3 regions of the Rhodoglobus vestalii genome follow, and region 1 is predicted to be linked to each of the others. Evidence: predicted binding sites of a transcription regulator. Region 1 holds the regulator's gene; each other region holds the start of a gene.
The links. Region 1 encodes HrcA, which represses chaperone genes, less so after heat shock. Its sites were predicted from a motif close to TTNGCACTCGNNNNNNNCGAGTGCNAA; they were not measured.
Positions count from the first base shown of each region.

Region 2: a site for HrcA is predicted at 1,964-1,990, ahead of groES (co-chaperone GroES). Genes of this name have one in related genera too.
Region 3: a site for HrcA is predicted at 3,466-3,492, ahead of groL (chaperonin GroEL). Genes of this name have one in related genera too.

Region 1 is NZ_VFRA01000001.1:2,713,959-2,719,192, forward strand. It holds gene FB472_RS13375 (HAD family hydrolase) at 1-113, opposite strand, end outside; gene hemW (radical SAM family heme chaperone HemW) at 210-1,460, shown strand; gene FB472_RS13385 (DUF4870 domain-containing protein) at 1,494-1,868, opposite strand; gene FB472_RS13390 (DUF4870 domain-containing protein) at 1,958-2,356, opposite strand; gene hrcA (heat-inducible transcriptional repressor HrcA) at 2,569-3,591, shown strand; gene dnaJ (molecular chaperone DnaJ) at 3,615-4,721, shown strand; gene FB472_RS13405 (16S rRNA (uracil(1498)-N(3))-methyltransferase) at 4,732-5,234, shown strand, end outside.
Region 2 is NZ_VFRA01000001.1:2,043,741-2,048,974, forward strand. It holds gene FB472_RS14435 (DUF4190 domain-containing protein) at 1-679, shown strand, start outside; gene FB472_RS10080 (class I SAM-dependent methyltransferase) at 740-1,939, opposite strand; gene groES (co-chaperone GroES) at 2,065-2,361, shown strand; gene rarD (EamA family transporter RarD) at 2,484-3,428, shown strand; gene FB472_RS10095 (ABC transporter substrate-binding protein) at 3,593-4,849, shown strand; gene FB472_RS10100 (ABC transporter substrate-binding protein) at 5,020-5,234, shown strand, end outside.
Region 3 is NZ_VFRA01000001.1:2,191,373-2,196,606, forward strand. It holds gene FB472_RS10790 (GNAT family N-acetyltransferase) at 1-436, shown strand, start outside; gene FB472_RS10795 (HtaA domain-containing protein) at 436-1,236, shown strand; gene FB472_RS10800 (heme/hemin ABC transporter substrate-binding protein) at 1,257-2,363, opposite strand; gene FB472_RS10805 (DUF3263 domain-containing protein) at 2,497-2,796, shown strand; gene FB472_RS10810 (LytR C-terminal domain-containing protein) at 2,800-3,372, shown strand; gene groL (chaperonin GroEL) at 3,535-5,163, shown strand.

The DNA.
Region 1 (5,234 bases):
TGCAGCGGCGGGGCGCCGGTGAGCTGTGTGAACGCCTCAAGGTACACGTTGGCGCCGTCTGGCGAGTTGTGAATGAGGGTGCCGTCGATGTCCCACAGGATGTGTGTTTTCACTTCTTCATTCTCCCACGTACGAGGTGCGACAATTGAGTGAGGCCTGCACACACTCGCTGTTGCGCGCTTGTAATCGGTTGATGAGGAGACTAGTTCGTGCCAGGTGTTGTGCCCATTGCAGATCCCGCACCCCTCGATGGTGCCCTTCCCGAGTCTGCAGCGGTGGGTTCTGAGGGCAGACCGTGGAGCGTCTACATTCACGTTCCGTTCTGCCGGGTGCGCTGCGGTTACTGCGATTTCAACACCTACACCAGCGAGGAGTTGCGGGGGGCGAAGCGCTCTGATTATGCTTCGGAAGCTATTGCTGAGATGGCTTTGGCTTCGGCTGTTTTGTCTCAGGCTGGGGTTGCGTCGCGGGAGACCTCCACGGTGTTTTTCGGCGGAGGCACGCCAACGCTGCTGCCGGTGACCGACCTGACCCGAATGCTTGCCGCTGCCCGCGACACGTGGGGCTTTTCTTCGGATGTCGAAATCACCACCGAGGCAAATCCAGATTCAGTTGATCGAGAATATTTGCTCGCGCTCAAGGAGGCCGGTTTCACGCGGATCTCGTTCGGGATGCAGTCGGCGGTGCCGCACGTGCTGGCGACTCTTGAGCGCACCCATGACCCTGCGCGGGTTCCCCACGTAGTCGCGTGGGCCCGCGAGGTAGGGCTCGATGTCAGCCTCGACCTGATCTATGGCACGCCGGGCGAAAGTTTGGCGGATTGGGAGCGCTCGCTCGACCAAGCAATTGGGCAGAGCCCGGATCACATTTCTGCCTACGCTCTCATCATCGAGGCGGGCACAAAGCTTGCGGGTCAAATTCGCCGCGGTGTGGTCGCTTCGGTCGATGACGACCTGCAGGCCGACATGTATGAGCTGGCCGAGCAGAAACTTAGCGCTGCGGGTTATGAGTGGTACGAGGTCAGCAACTGGGCCAAAGGCAGCAGTGACCCAGAAGTGACTAACACAAGCCGTCACAATTTGGGCTACTGGTTGGGCAATGACTGGTGGGGTATTGGCCCTGGCGCGCACAGCCACGTGGGAGGGGTGCGCTGGTGGAACGTGAAGCACCCTGCTGCCTACGCCGACCGGATGGCCGCCGGGCACTCGCCGGGGGCAGGCAGGGAGACGTTGGCCGATTCGAGCAAATATTTGGAGCACGTGCTGTTGCGCGCCCGCGTTCGGAATGGTTTGCACATCAACACCCTCGATACTGACGGCCGGAACGCGGTAGCTGGCCTCATCGCTGACGAGCTTGTCGTTGCGCGTTCCGCACTGCGGGGAACGATTGAGCTCACGCTGAAGGGGCGCCTGCTTGCGGATGCCGTGGTGCGGCGACTGCTAGCGGACGCCCCCATTTGAAGCGGTAGGTTCGCTCTGTCTAGCGAGTTCGAACTACTTAATGAACTCGAAGGTCAGCGGGTACTTGTAGGCCTGACCATTGTTGGCAGCAATTGCGGCCATAATACTGAACACAATGATGACAATGCCGACGCCAACGAGCATGAGATAGCCGATGAGGACCACGGTGAGGATGAGGCTCAGAACGTAGGCGATCGCCACGGTGATCTGGAAATTGAGCGCCGTGCGCGTGTGGGCGCGCACGAATGGCCCGCGATCCTTAAACACGAGGTGTCCGACGAGCGCTGGGATGAAGGAAAAGAAAATTCCACCGACATGAATAAGCGTCGACCAAAGCTTCTCGTCGCTGGGATTCATCGGCTGGGTTGGTGCGTACGGTGAGCTGGTGGGGGGTGTGGAGTCTGACATGACTCCATTAAAGCGTGCATTGGGCAAAAGAGAAGCCCCGAGAGCAGAAGCTCTCGGGGCTGGGTATCAGTTAGCTACCCAAAGGCGTGCTATTTGATGAGGCGAAGAGCGAAGGGGTAACGGTAGTTCGTGCCGTCCTTGGCCTTAGTGAATCCGATGATCGAGAAGATCAGCGAGGCGGCCCAGATCGCGAAGCTCAAGAGCGTCTGGAGGATGGCGAAGAGGCCAAAGGTGACTGCTGTGAGAATCGAACCGATGATAAACAGAGCAACCTGTGCGATCGCCATCGTGATCTGGAAGTTCAGGGCCTCTTTGGCTTCGGTGTTAGCGAAAGCGCCGCGCTCCTTGAATACCAGCCAGATGATGAGCGAGGGCAGGAAGCCGATGATTCCACCCAGATGAGCGAAGGACGCCCACTGCTTGTCCTCAGCCGGGGTTAGTTGCGCTGCCGGCTGCGGTGCGGCGGGCTGCGGATTTGCGTCAGTCATGTGTTCGTGCCTTTCAGGTGAACGAGGGAAGTTCCCGGGTTTCATCAAAATACTCGGCGTAACACCTGAGCATTGCCCCGGTAGGGTATCGCCCAAGTACAGGAACACGCTAGCGCTAATCACGCGTGCGGTGCAACGGTGGTGTCAGAGTGTGTCGAGTAAGATTGGCAGTCGAGCAGATTGAGTGCCAATCAAGAGAGGTGGGTGGTGGCATGGTTTCCGCCCGCGGGCTTGACGTGCTTCGAGTCATTGTGCAGGACTACGTTGCCACGCGCGAGCCTGTCGGATCGAAGTCGGTTGTCGAACGTCATTCCTTTGGAGTGTCGGCGGCGACGATCCGCAATGACATGGTTCTCCTCGAAGATGAAGAGTTGATCACTGCCCCGCACACTTCATCTGGCCGTGTGCCCACCGATAAGGGCTACCGGGTGTTCGTGGATCAACTCGCTGATCTTCGCCCGCTCACGAGCGCTCAACGCCAAGCAATCGAGTCCTTTTTGGGCCAGGCTGACGACTTGGATGATGTGCTGGCCCGCACAGTACGCATGCTTTCCCAGCTCACCAACAGTGTCGCGATGGTGCAGTACCCCTCGCTGGCAACGGCACGGGTGCGCCACATCGAGTTGGTGCCGCTGAGTGCATCCCGCATCATGACGGTCTTCATTACCGATTCTGGCCGCGTCGAACAACGTCTTATCGATGTCTCAGAACCGCTCGATGATGTGTTCTTGGGAGAGATGCGAGCGAAGTTGAACTCGGCACTCATGGGGCAGTCACTGCCTGATGCGGCCGAGAGCCTCACCCGCTTTGCTGAAATTTTCCCGGTTGAGCGCCAGCCCATTGTGAGTCAGATTGCCTCCAGTCTCGTGGAACAGGTGTTGGCCAATCGGCATGACAAACTTGTTCTGGCAGGCACAGCAAACCTTGCACGAACTGAGCAAGACTTTGCGGGCAGCATTTTTCCCGTGCTTGAGGCAATAGAAGAGCAGGTCACGTTGTTGCGCCTCTTTGGTGAGATGCAGGTGACAAGTGGGTCAGTGTCTACTCGCATCGGCCGAGAAAACGCAGAATTTGGGCTTGAGGAGACCTCCGTCGTTACGGGTGGCTACTCCTCATCGGGCGGCGACGTCGCGCGACTGGGAGTCTTGGGCCCGACTCGGATGGACTACTCGAACAATATGGCAGCAGTGCGCGCGGTAGCGCGGTACCTGTCACGACTTTTAGAAGAAAACTGAGCTCGTAAGGAGCAATCGGAACTTTGGCAGATCACTATGAAGCACTCGGTGTTGCCCGCGAGGCCACGCCAGAAGAAATCAAGAAGGCGTACCGCAAACTCGCCCGCGAGTTGCACCCCGACGTAAACCCGAGTGCGGATGCTTCGGAGCGCTTCAAATCGGTAACGCACGCCTATGACGTGCTCAGTGACCCCCAACAGCGTCAGCAGTACGACATGGGCGGCCGCGGCAGCGGTGGCGGTTTCGGTGGCGCAAACTTCGGTTTTGGTGACATCTTTGAGACCTTCTTCGGAGGCGGGGGCGGAGGGCAATCCGTCGGGCCTCGTTCGCGACGTGAGCGCGGGCAGGACGCGCTCCTGCGCGTTGAGGTGAGCCTCAAGGAGACCATTTTTGGTGTCTCCCGCGACCTTGAGGTCAATACTGCAGTGCTGTGCGAGACGTGTGAAGGTAGCTGCACGGCACCAGGCACATCCCCGGTTCGCTGTGACATCTGTCGGGGCAGCGGCCAGATTCAGCGTCAAGTGCGCAGCCTTCTTGGCAACGTCATGACGTCGAGTCCGTGTGGCACGTGCCGCGGCTACGGCAACATCATCATCAACCCGTGTGGCACTTGCGCCGGGCAGGGTCGAGTGCGGGCTCAGCGCACGATTTCGGTCGATATCCCGGCTGGCGTCGAAACCGGTCTACGTCTTCAGATGCCTGCTCAGGGTGAGGTCGGGCCAGCGGGTGGCCCCAGCGGCGACCTGTTCTTGGAGATGAAGGTGCGCCACCACGACGTGTTCAGCCGCACCGATGACGACCTCCTGGCCACAGTTGAAGTGCAGATGGTCGATGCAATCCTGGGAACCACCGTCACCCTCGACGGTTTGGACGACAAGGTTGAAGTGAATATCAAGCCGGGTTCCCAGAGTGGCGAGGTTCTCACTGTCAAAGATCGGGGCATCACGAGCCTGCGCGGAGGTGGGCGCGGTGACTTACGGCTGGGCATCCAGGTGATCACTCCCACCAAGTTGAGTAACGCTGAGCAGGCCCTGATCAAGCAGCTGGCGGCCGCTCGTAAGAACAAAGCGCCACACTTCGCCGAGTTCCAGCAGGGACTCTTCGCTAAGCTGCGCGACCGGTTCCTTTAGGTAACCGCCGGTGGCTCACCTGTATATCGATGAAGAACTGGATGCCGCCCAGGTCGGCGACACTGTCTCGTTGACGAAAGCGGAAGCGCGTCATGCGGTGACTGTCTCGCGCCTCGCGGTGGGGGAGTCGATCGCCATTAGCAACGGTGCCGGGCTGACCGTGTCGGGGCCGATCATCACAGCCGAACACACGGAACTCAGCATTCGTGTGAGTGAGGTTCAGCATGCTGAGCGAAACACTCCCGCAGTGTTCCTCGCGCAGGCTCTTGCCAAAGCAGACAGGGATGAGCTCGCGGTGCAGGTCGCCACTGAGCTGGGTGTCGACGGTGTTGTTCCGTGGTCGGCGGCGCGCAGCATCTCCCGCTGGCAGGGCCCCAAAGTTGCCAAGGGGCGCGATCGGTGGGCGGCTATTGTTCGCGAGGCGAGCAAGCAGTCGCTGCGTTCATGGCTGCCGGACGTGCTCGATCTCGTCTCCACCAAACAATTGGCAGCATTCGCCTCCACCACCCGGAT
Region 2 (5,234 bases), 670 kb from region 1:
CTCGATCCCGTTGATCCCCACTCCCGCTAAACCTGCGGCCTCCAGCACGCCCAAGGCGAAGGCGGCCCCGGCAGCTAAAAAGCCTGCCGCGAAGAAACCTGCCGCGAAGAAACCTGCCACCACATCCAAGCCCGCAACCGCATCGCCCGCCACCGCACCGCCCGCAACCGCACCGCCCGCCCCGGCACCGGCGGCGGCCGCACCGGTCACGCCCAGCGGTGATGTCGCGGCGCCGTCGAGCCCCGCGGCCCCAGCGTTGCCCCCGATGACTCCAGCGGCACCCGCAGCTTCGGCTCCGCCGGCAGCTCCCGCAGCTTCGTCTGATCCCTACGCTGCACCCCGTGGTACCCCCATCCCCGGTTATGGTGGCGCATCGACGCCGGGTCAGGCACCATACACCCCGGTTCCGGCTGGTCCGCCACAGGGGCTGGCGATTGCGTCTATGGCTACGGGAATCGTGAGCGTGTTGCTCTCATTTCTCACCATCGGGCTGCTGCCGGGAATTGCTGCGGTCGTAATGGGCCATATTGCTCAGAAGAAGCAGCGGTATGCGCGTCCGTTTTGGCTCACCGGCCTGATCACCGGTTATGTCTCGATTGGAATCAGCCTGATCTTTGGGCTAATTATTCTGTCGGCAATCTTCATTCCCCTCTTCCTCGCCAGCACTTACGGCTACTAGCGGGAATCGCCCTTCGGCGATCGGTTCGCGGCCTAGCCGCAGTTCCCGCCTAGCCAGCGTTCACACGGTTGGGCTTGGGGAAAGCGCCGGGCGCTGCGCAAGCAGTGCCCGGCGCTTTCCTGCAACGCGGGTCAGAATGAGCGTTGCGCTGTTCTCGCCCTTCAGAGAGAGCGATGTGCGAAAAGTTGCGGGGTCGATATCAACCCCGCGCTTTTTAATTTCCAGTGTTCCAATTTTGCGCGTCGCGAGTTCCCGTTTCAGTGAGCGCCGATCAAGCGGAAAATCAGCGACGATCTCGAAGCAGGTAGCAAAGGGTGAGACCGCCGCCGTATCGGCACTGAAGTACGCGATCGAAGTGTCGAGCATCCGGCCCTCTAGCTGTCGAGCAAGGTCGCCGATGAGTCGGGCCCGGATGACTGCGCCGTCAGGCTCGAAAAGATACTGCCCCAGCTCTCCCGCGGCTTCGTCCGCGCTGTCGGCAGCCGCGGTCATCTCGGCAGTACCGTGCTCCCCAATCACGAGGGCGGAACGGCGAATGCCCTCGCGCGCAACGGCGCCGAACCAGAGCCCAAGTTCGACGACTTCCCGGCCGACCGACACCCACTGCGCTTCAGCTTGTTTGGGGATCAGATCGCGATCGATGCCGGGACCAAGTTTGATGCCCGTGGGGTAACGTTCGGCGAGTTCGAAAGCGAAGTCGAGAGTGGGCGTCCAGTCGGCAGGGTTGGTGAGTCGCACTCGTGCATCGCGCCGGGCGGGATCAAGGTAGACACCATCAATACCGGTGAGGTCGGTCGACTCGGCATCGCCATGCACGACGTGCGCGTTGCTCCACGGAGCGAGGTTGTAGCTTGCGATGGCGGCAGTGGTTTCGTCGCGTTCGACCGCGGTCACGGTAAGACCGAGCCCAGCAATGGCGAGGGCATCGGCTCCGATGCCGCATCCAAGGTCAGCGACCCATTTCACTCCAGCGGTGGCGAACCGGCCGGCATGCTGGGAGGCAACGGAGAGCCGGGTTGCTTGTTCCAAGCCGGCCTCGGTGTAGAGCATCCGGTCAGCAAAGGGGCCGAACTTGCTCGTGGCTTTTGCTCGCAGTTTCGATTGACTAAGAACCGCGGCGACGAGTGCCGCGCTGTGGCCCGCTTTTCGCAGCTCGGACACGGTGCGCACAATTTCGTCGCTCGAACGCCAGGCCGGGAGGGAATCCAACAGGCGAAGACCCTCGGACGAAAGCAGCTCGCGCAATTCGCTCTGATTCATTCTCTAACCGTATCCGCATGCGAATTGGCACTCACGTTGATCGAGTGCCAACCAAGCCGTATAGTTGATCTGGCACTCCTACAGTGAGTGTGCCAACCCAAGTACTTTTTAGAAAGAGGTCAAACGTGTCGGTCTCCATTAAGCCGCTCGAGGATCGCATTGTTATCAAGCAGGTCGATGCAGAACAGACCACCGCGTCTGGGCTTGTCATTCCTGACACTGCGAAAGAGAAGCCCCAGGAGGGTGAAGTAGTCGCCGTAGGTCCCGGTCGCATCGACGACAACGGAAACCGCGTGCCGCTCGACATCGCCGTGGGCGACAAGGTTATCTATTCCAAGTACGGCGGAACAGAAGTGAAGTACGGCGGAGACGACCTGCTCGTTCTGTCGGCTCGCGATGTGCTCGCCGTGGTTGTTCGCTAGGTAAGCACTCGAATCCTCGCCGATCGTCACTGTTCGGCTAACGAAAAACCCCAGACTTCGGTCTGGGGTTTTTCGATGTTTCGACGTAATGTGTGCCAGCTCCGCGGTCGTAGGATTCATAGGTGACTACGACTTCTCACGCGACTGACCGCGTTTCGCCCAGCGGTCTCGGATTCGCTGTATCGGCCTACGTTTTGTGGGGCATGATGCCGATCGTGTTTTTCTCCCTCCAAGAGTCGGGTGCGATCGAGATTGTGGCATGGCGAATCGTCTTATCGCTGGTCTTTTGCGCTGCCCTCCTTCTGGTTACGCGCGGCTACCTGCGAGTCTTGGCCATCATCCGTGATCGCAAAACGTTTTGGAGCCTCGGCCTCGCCAGTTGCCTCGTCGTGATCAACTGGCTGATCTATGTCTATGCGAGCGTCAATGGGCACATTGTCGAAGCGGCCCTCGGCTACTTCACCAACCCAATCGTCACCGTTTTACTTGGCGTACTCATTCTGCGGGAGCGGTTGCGCCCGCTTCAGTGGGTCGCACTCGGCATTAGTGCATTTGCGGTTCTCGTACTTGCTATTGGCTATGGCAGCTTTCCGTGGATTGCGCTGGGGCTGGCCTTCAGTTTTGGGCTCTATGGTCTCGTCAAGAAAAGCGTGGGGCCCAAAGCGGATGCCGTTGGTGGCCTCGCCGTCGAAACCGCATTCTTGGCGCCGATTGCGGCCGTTGTGCTGCTCGTGTTGAGTTTAAATGGTTCGCTCACCGCGGGTTCAGCGGGCACCGATCACCTCGTGTTGACGCTTTTCCTTGGTGCCATCACGGCAATCCCGTTGATTTTGTTCGCGGCTGCTGCGCGCCGGTTGCCGCTGACCTACATGGGTTTAGCGCAGTACCTAGCACCAATTTTGCAGCTCATCGTTGGGGTTTTTGTCTTTCAGGAGGCGATGCCGCCGGAGCGTTGGCTGGGCTTCGCGATCGTGTGGGTAGCGTTGGCAATTCTTACCTTTGACCTGTTTCGGCATTCGTCACGCACTCGGCTTGGCTCGGCAGCGGAGGCTCCTGGCGCCCTTTAGGTGTTTGGGAACCGAGTGACTTGATGCAGGTAGGAGGGCGTGCGGCCCGGATTGGGGGCGCGGCTGTGGCCACCAATTCGCCCAGTCAGGTTCGTATTTTGGGGTTCGCCCAGTAACGTATCAGTGCCCCTTTTTCTTTCAGGCGGTAGAGAGGAGCGACTGTGATGACATCCATACCCGTTGGAGCACGCGTGTCGCTGCGCACTCGTCGCTGGCCCACTGCGGTCGTGGGTATGCTCGCGGCGGCACTGGTGTTGAGTGGATGTTCGGCGGCGGAGCCCGCCGAAGAGACTATGGTGCCACAAGATTTGGCTCTCACCATTGGCGCTCTCGTGCCCGAGTCAGGATCGCTCGAAAAGTTTGGCCCCGCAGTTTCGGCCGCGATAGCGTTGGCCGCGCAAGATGTCAACGATGCTGACGCCAACCTCACAGTTACGGTAGAAACGCGCGACTCGGGAGATTCCACCGGAACGACAGCCGAGGATGCCGTAACCGAGTTGCTTGCTGCCCGGGCCACCGTGATTATTGGTGGGCTCTCTGACGGTGTCTCCAAGAAAGTGGTCGATAAAATCACCGCCGCTGGGGTAGTTGAGATCTCTCCGGCCAACAATTCGCCCGATTTCTCCAGCTACGACGACAGCATGCTGTACTGGCGCACGTCTCCATCGTGTGCGCTCCAGGGGACTGTGCTCGGAGACGAGATGGCTGACCGTGTCGAGGGGTCTATTGCGATTCTTGCAGAAGATGTGCTTTGTGGGCCGCCCCTTCCCCGTGCGGTCAGCGAAGCCTTCCAACGCGGTGGCGGCGATGTGATCGTCGATGAACGTATAGACGAGGCGGCCGCGGGCCTAGATGATCAGATTGCTGAGGCGATTGCTGCGGAACCGGATGCCGTGGCTATCCTCGGCACGGCGAAAGCAGAAAAAATTGCCCAAGCCTTCATTGCCGCCGGGTACTCGGGGGATCAGCTTTTCTTCAGCGGTCTCTCGTTGGGCGAACGAGGCTCAGGATTTGCGGCGGGAAGCTTGACCGGGTCGATTGTGACGCAGCCGGGTCTCGACTTTTCAACGATCTCGGATTTTACCGATCGACTACTTGAGATTAATCCGGGCCTCACCGACTTCAGCTACGCGGCAGAAAGCTACGACGCTGTGATTCTGGCAAGCCTCGCCGCTTTGGCTTCGCAGAAAACCACTGGCAAGGAAATTGCGAGCAAACTGCAGGAAGTTTCTGGTGGCGCAGGAAGTGGTGAAGTCGCGACAACGTTCGCGGATGCTGCCGCCATTATCCTGTCGGGCGACACGGTAGATTACGACGGTGTTTCGGGCCCAATAACCCTCAGTGACAATGGCGATCCGCAGGGCGCGATAATCGGCGTCTACGAGTACGGTAGCGACAACGTGTACACCCGGATCGACTGAGTAACACCTGCTGCTTCGAAAAGTCTACAAATGGTAACGATTCGAAGAGTGTTACAAGGCTGTAGTACTGACGTATTGTGCGGACGTCTCGGGTGGGCTTAGCTTTGCAGTGTGGTGACAACGAAGTGCCACATCTGATTCCTGAACACATTCGAAACGCAAGGAGCAACATGAGCGTATTCGCGAAGGCTACGGCCTCCCCAACCCGGTCCAAGAGGACCTTGTTGAGCGGTCTCGCAATTCTCGGTGCAAGTGCACTAGTACTGGCTGGCTGTGCAGCTGACGGCGGGGACACCCCCTCCGGCGACGGCGGAGGAGGCGGCGAGCTCGCACTGAAGCTGGGAACGGCGCTGCCGGTCACAGGTAACCTCGCATTCCTCGGCCC
Region 3 (5,234 bases), 520 kb from region 1:
CAAGTCTTGGGGCGAATTAACAACAACCGAGCTCTACTCGATCATGAAACTGCGCACAGACATATTTTTTGTTGAGCAAAAAGTTGATGAAGAAGAACTCGATAACCGCGACCAAGAAGACGCCACCGGCCACTACTGGATCGCCGACGAGCACGGAGTTGCCGCCTACATCCGCGTTCTCTGCAACGAAACCGCCGAATACCTTGACGGCCACCGCGTCATTGGCCGCGTCGTCGTTCGCGAAGATCGCCGCGGCGAAGGCCTCGCCCAGATCATCATGAAACGCATCGTTCTCGACTTCGGGGCCGAAAGCATGTTGTTGCACGCGCAGGACTACATTGTTCCCCTCTACCTGAAATTCGGATTCGAATCATTCGGGGACGCCTACGAAGAAGCCACCATCATGCACCAGTCCATGTACCGCGCAGGCCAATAATGCGCAGACTCAGCGTGTGCGTGCTCGGCCCCGCCGCACTCATCGTCACCGCCCTCGCCATCGCACTCACCCCGCTCGTCGGCAATGCCGCAGAGCCGGATGCCGCAGACGCTACCTCTCGTGCCGCTAACCTAACCCTCGCCGAAGGCTCCGTCTGCCCAGTCTCGGATGCCGAGATCACGTGGGGTGTCAAAGAGTCACTTCGGTCGTACATCAGCGGCACAATCGCAAATGGTGAATGGGAGGTGAGCGACGGTGCAAGCTACAAAACGCCCAACTTTGGTTGGAGCGAGGGAACCGGCCAACTCGACTCGGGCCGCGGCACCATCGCTTTTGACGGAAGCCTGCGCTTCACCGGCCACGATGGCATTCTCGACACCACCCTCACCGGACTAGAGATCGTCTTCGACGCCACCGCCACCGCCCACCTCGTCTTCGACGTCTTCGGCACAACACAAGAAGGAACACCGGTCGACGAGGTCGGGGTTGAGTTCGCCGACATCGACACCTCGGGCCTCACCGTTGCCGCCGGCACCGCAACACTCGAATTCGCCCCCGCGGTCCTCACCGAGCAGGGCTCCACCGCCTTCGGCACCTACCCGGCGGGCGAAGAACTCGACCCCATCACGGTGACCTTCAGCGCCACCAGCGACTGCATGCCAGCACCCCAAGCAGCCAACTCTGACCTCGAGCGAAACGCCTACGTGGTTGTCGCTGTCAGCGCCCTGACGATCGGCGCGGGGGTCGTGTACTTCGTCACCCGGTCGCGGGGCAGCAAGCTTGGGCCGCATAAAAAGTAGTCCTCGCGTACAGTCTCCGGTTACGAACCAGAACCGGGCGCATAGATTGCGCGGGCCAGTGCATCAAGCACCGTGACCGTGCGCGGGCCGAAACTCAAAATCTCGCCATCATCCATCTCAACAACACGCTGATTCATCCCCGCCTCAGTGAGAGCGACCGCCGGCCGCGCCTCAAGCAGCCCACTCACGCCACCCACACTCGCCAGCCCGCCCGTCATCACCAAAATGAGATCAGGGTTCGCCGCCACCATAGCCTCATCCGTCATCGGCCGCATACCCTCAAGACCGATCTCGGCAGCAACATCCACACCACCCAGCGCACCGATCAACACATCAGAGCCAGACTCCTGACCGAACAGATAATAAACACCCGACGTGCCGCGCAGGTAGAGGAACATCATGCGCAGACGATCGCCGCTCGGAACAATACGTGCGATCTCCGCGACCTTGGCCTCGATCTCAGAACTCAACTGCGCTGCAAGTCCAACGCCAGCAGCCGAAACACCCAACGCGTCGGCGGTCTGGCGTGCCAACTCAGCAACCCCAGCAACCGACGGATCCGTATCAACAAACACCACCGGGATACCCGCATCCCGCAACTGCAGCACCACATCAATCGGACCAATCGACCCATCAGTCACAATCAGATCAGGCCGAAGCGCCAAAATAGCTTCACTGTTCACTGTGTGAGCATTAGACGTAATCAGCGGCAACCCCGCGGCCTCATCGAAAGTTGTTGAAATATCGCGCGCAACAAGAGAATCCAATAACCCCAAACCCGCAACCGTCGCCGCAATCGACCCCGAAATATCCATCGCGATCACCCGGTCAGTCGACGACACCGTCACCGGCACATCACCACTGAGATCACGGGACATCACCGTCACCGGCAACACCTGATCCGGGGCATCCTCCGGGGCAGAAATGCCGGATGACGGCAGCGCAGCCCGCACAAGGCCGCTGTAATCCTTCGCATCATCAAGAAGCGCCAACTGCGCTAAAGGAGAGCCGAGATCGGCTGTGACCGTGACAGCCGGATTCTCAGAGATGGCAGGAGCCGAACATCCACTGGCCACAAGCGCAACACAAGACAGCACCACAGCAGTGGCCAAAAGTCGTGTGCGCATGAAAACCAATCCAAAACAAAAAATACTAAGGCTATCCTAACCTAAACGACCGTCAGCCGGACCCCGAGCCGAGTCGCTAGGCAACCACAAAGCAAGCACGCCCTAGAATTACGTGCATATTGGAGGTCCCGTCGTGTCTGAAACCGAATCTGCACCACACACCACGACCGACCTATCCGAACGCTCAATCCAAATCCTCAACTTCGAAAGAGAATGGACAAGACACGTTGGCGCCAAAGAAGACGCCATCAGCACCCAGTTCCACATCTCAAGCGCACGCTACTATCAAATGCTCAACGCGATAATCGACGCACCAGCCGCAATCAAACACGACCCCATGCTGGTAGCCCGGCTACGCCGCAACCGAAACAACCGAACACGCAACCGCACACCACCCAGAGCCGCCCACCACAACGAAGAATCGACAAACTAAGCAATGGTGAGTTACCCCAAAGACAGATTCGACGAAACACCGGACGACATCGAACGCGTCGGCGCCCACCGCGGACCCAAACGACGCGGACGCGGCTGGATCGGCCTCGCCTGGGCACTACTCGCCACCGGAGCACTCGTGCTCGGCGGACTCTTTGCCCTCAGCCAATACCTCGGAGACGACCTCGGCATTCCCCTCTTCGCAACACCCGAAGAACCCATCATCACCCCCGAACCAGAAGAAACAGTCGCCCCCCTCACCGACCCCACAACAATCGACCCCGCGCGAGCGCTCACCATCGACGTATTCAACGGCACCGCCGAAAGCGGACTACAAACCGTCGTACTCGACAAACTAGCCACCGAAGGCTGGCCCGTAGGCAGCGCAACAAACGCCTCCGCCCGCGACATCGAAGAAACCTACATCTACTACAGCAACCCCGCAGACGAAGACGTAGCCTCCGGCCTCGTCAGCGCACTCGGCCTCGGAGAAATCCGCTTCATCGAACCCGACATATTCCCCGCCGCACCAATAACCATCGTGCTCGGAAGCGACTACAACCCCAGCAGCGAATAAGCAACCAAACCGCAACCGTGCTGTCGTGCACTCACCCGTGTCGAGTGCGCCGTGCTGTCTTGCACTCGCCCCTGTCGAGTGCTAATTTTGACCTTGGCACTCTCATAGATCGAGTGCCAATTTATTCGCTTGTACGACGTCCGGGAGGGACGAGAAACACACATGGCAAAGATCATTGCTTTCAACGAAGAGGCCCGTCGCGGCCTTGAGCGCGGCCTGAACATTCTCGCCGACGCCGTAAAGGTCACGCTTGGCCCACGCGGTCGCAACGTAGTTCTTGAGAAGAAGTGGGGCGCTCCCACCATCACGAACGACGGTGTATCCATCGCCAAGGAGATCGAGCTTGATGACCCGTTCGAGAAGATCGGTGCTGAGCTCGTTAAAGAGGTAGCAAAGAAGACGGATGACGTAGCCGGAGACGGTACGACGACTTCTGTTGTTCTCGCGCAGGCACTCGTTCGCGAGGGCCTCCGAAACGTAGCTGCGGGTGCAGACCCCATCAGCCTCAAGCGCGGCATCGAAAAAGCCACCACCTCGGTAATTGAGGCACTCGTTGCGAGCGCCAAAGAAATCGAGACCAAGGAAGAGATCGCGGCTACCGCATCCATTTCTGCTGGTGACTCTGAGATCGGTGCACTGATCGCTGAGGCGATCGACAAGGTCGGCAAGGAAGGTGTTGTCACCGTTGAGGAGTCGAACACGTTCGGCACCGAGCTTGAACTCACCGAAGGTATGCGCTTCGACAAGGGATTCCTGTCGGCATACTTCGTGACCGACCAGGAACGTCAAGAAGCAGTCTTCGAAGACCCCTACGTTCTGATCGTCAACGGCAAGATCTCCAACATCAAGGATCTTCTGCCCATCGTCGACAAGGTAATCCAGAGTGGCAAGCAGCTACTCATCATTGCTGAAGACGTTGACGGTGAAGCGCTCGCAACTCTCGTTGTGAACAAGATCCGCGGCATCTTCAAGTCGGTAGCCGTCAAGGCTCCTGGCTTCGGCGACCGTCGCAAGGCTCAACTCGCAGACATCGCGATCCTCACCGGTGGACAGGTTATCTCAGAAGAGGTCGGCCTGAAGCTTGAGAACGCAACTCTCGAACTTCTTGGTCGCGCCCGCAAGGTTGTCATCACCAAGGACGAGACCACGATCATCGAAGGTGCTGGTGAAGAGGAGGCGATCGCCGGTCGCGTCAAGCAGATCCGTGCCGAGATCGACAACACTGACAGCGACTACGACCGTGAGAAGCTCCAAGAGCGTCTCGCGAAGCTCGCCGGTGGTGTTGCAGTCATCAAAGCAGGTGCGGCAACTGAGGTTGAACTCAAGGAGCGCAAGCACCGCATTGAGGACGCAGTTCGCAACGCAAAGGCTGCTGTTGAAGAGGGAATCGTCGCCGGTGGTGGCGTTGCCCTGATTCAGGCTGGCAAGATCGCCTTCGAGAGTCAGGCAATGATTGACTTGGTGGGCGACGAAGCAACCGGAGCGAACATCGTTCGTGTTGCTATCGATGCACCGCTCAAGCAGATCGCCCTCAACGCAGGTCTCGAGCCTGGTGTTGTTGCTGACAAGGTTCGCAACCTTCCGGTTGGCCACGGCCTCAACGCAGCAACCGGCGAATACGTCGACATGCTCGCTGCTGGTATCAACGACCCGGTTAAGGTAACCCGCTCGGCGCTGCTCAACGCATCGTCGATCGCTGGACTCTTCCTCACAACCGAGGCTGTTGTTGCTGACAAGCCTGAGAAGAACACGGCTCCAATGGGTGACCCGTCAGGCGGCATGGACTTCTAAGTTCCGCCGCTGTACACAGGTCCAGCACAGTACACAGAATGGGCGTCTCCTTCGGGAGACGCCCATTCTGG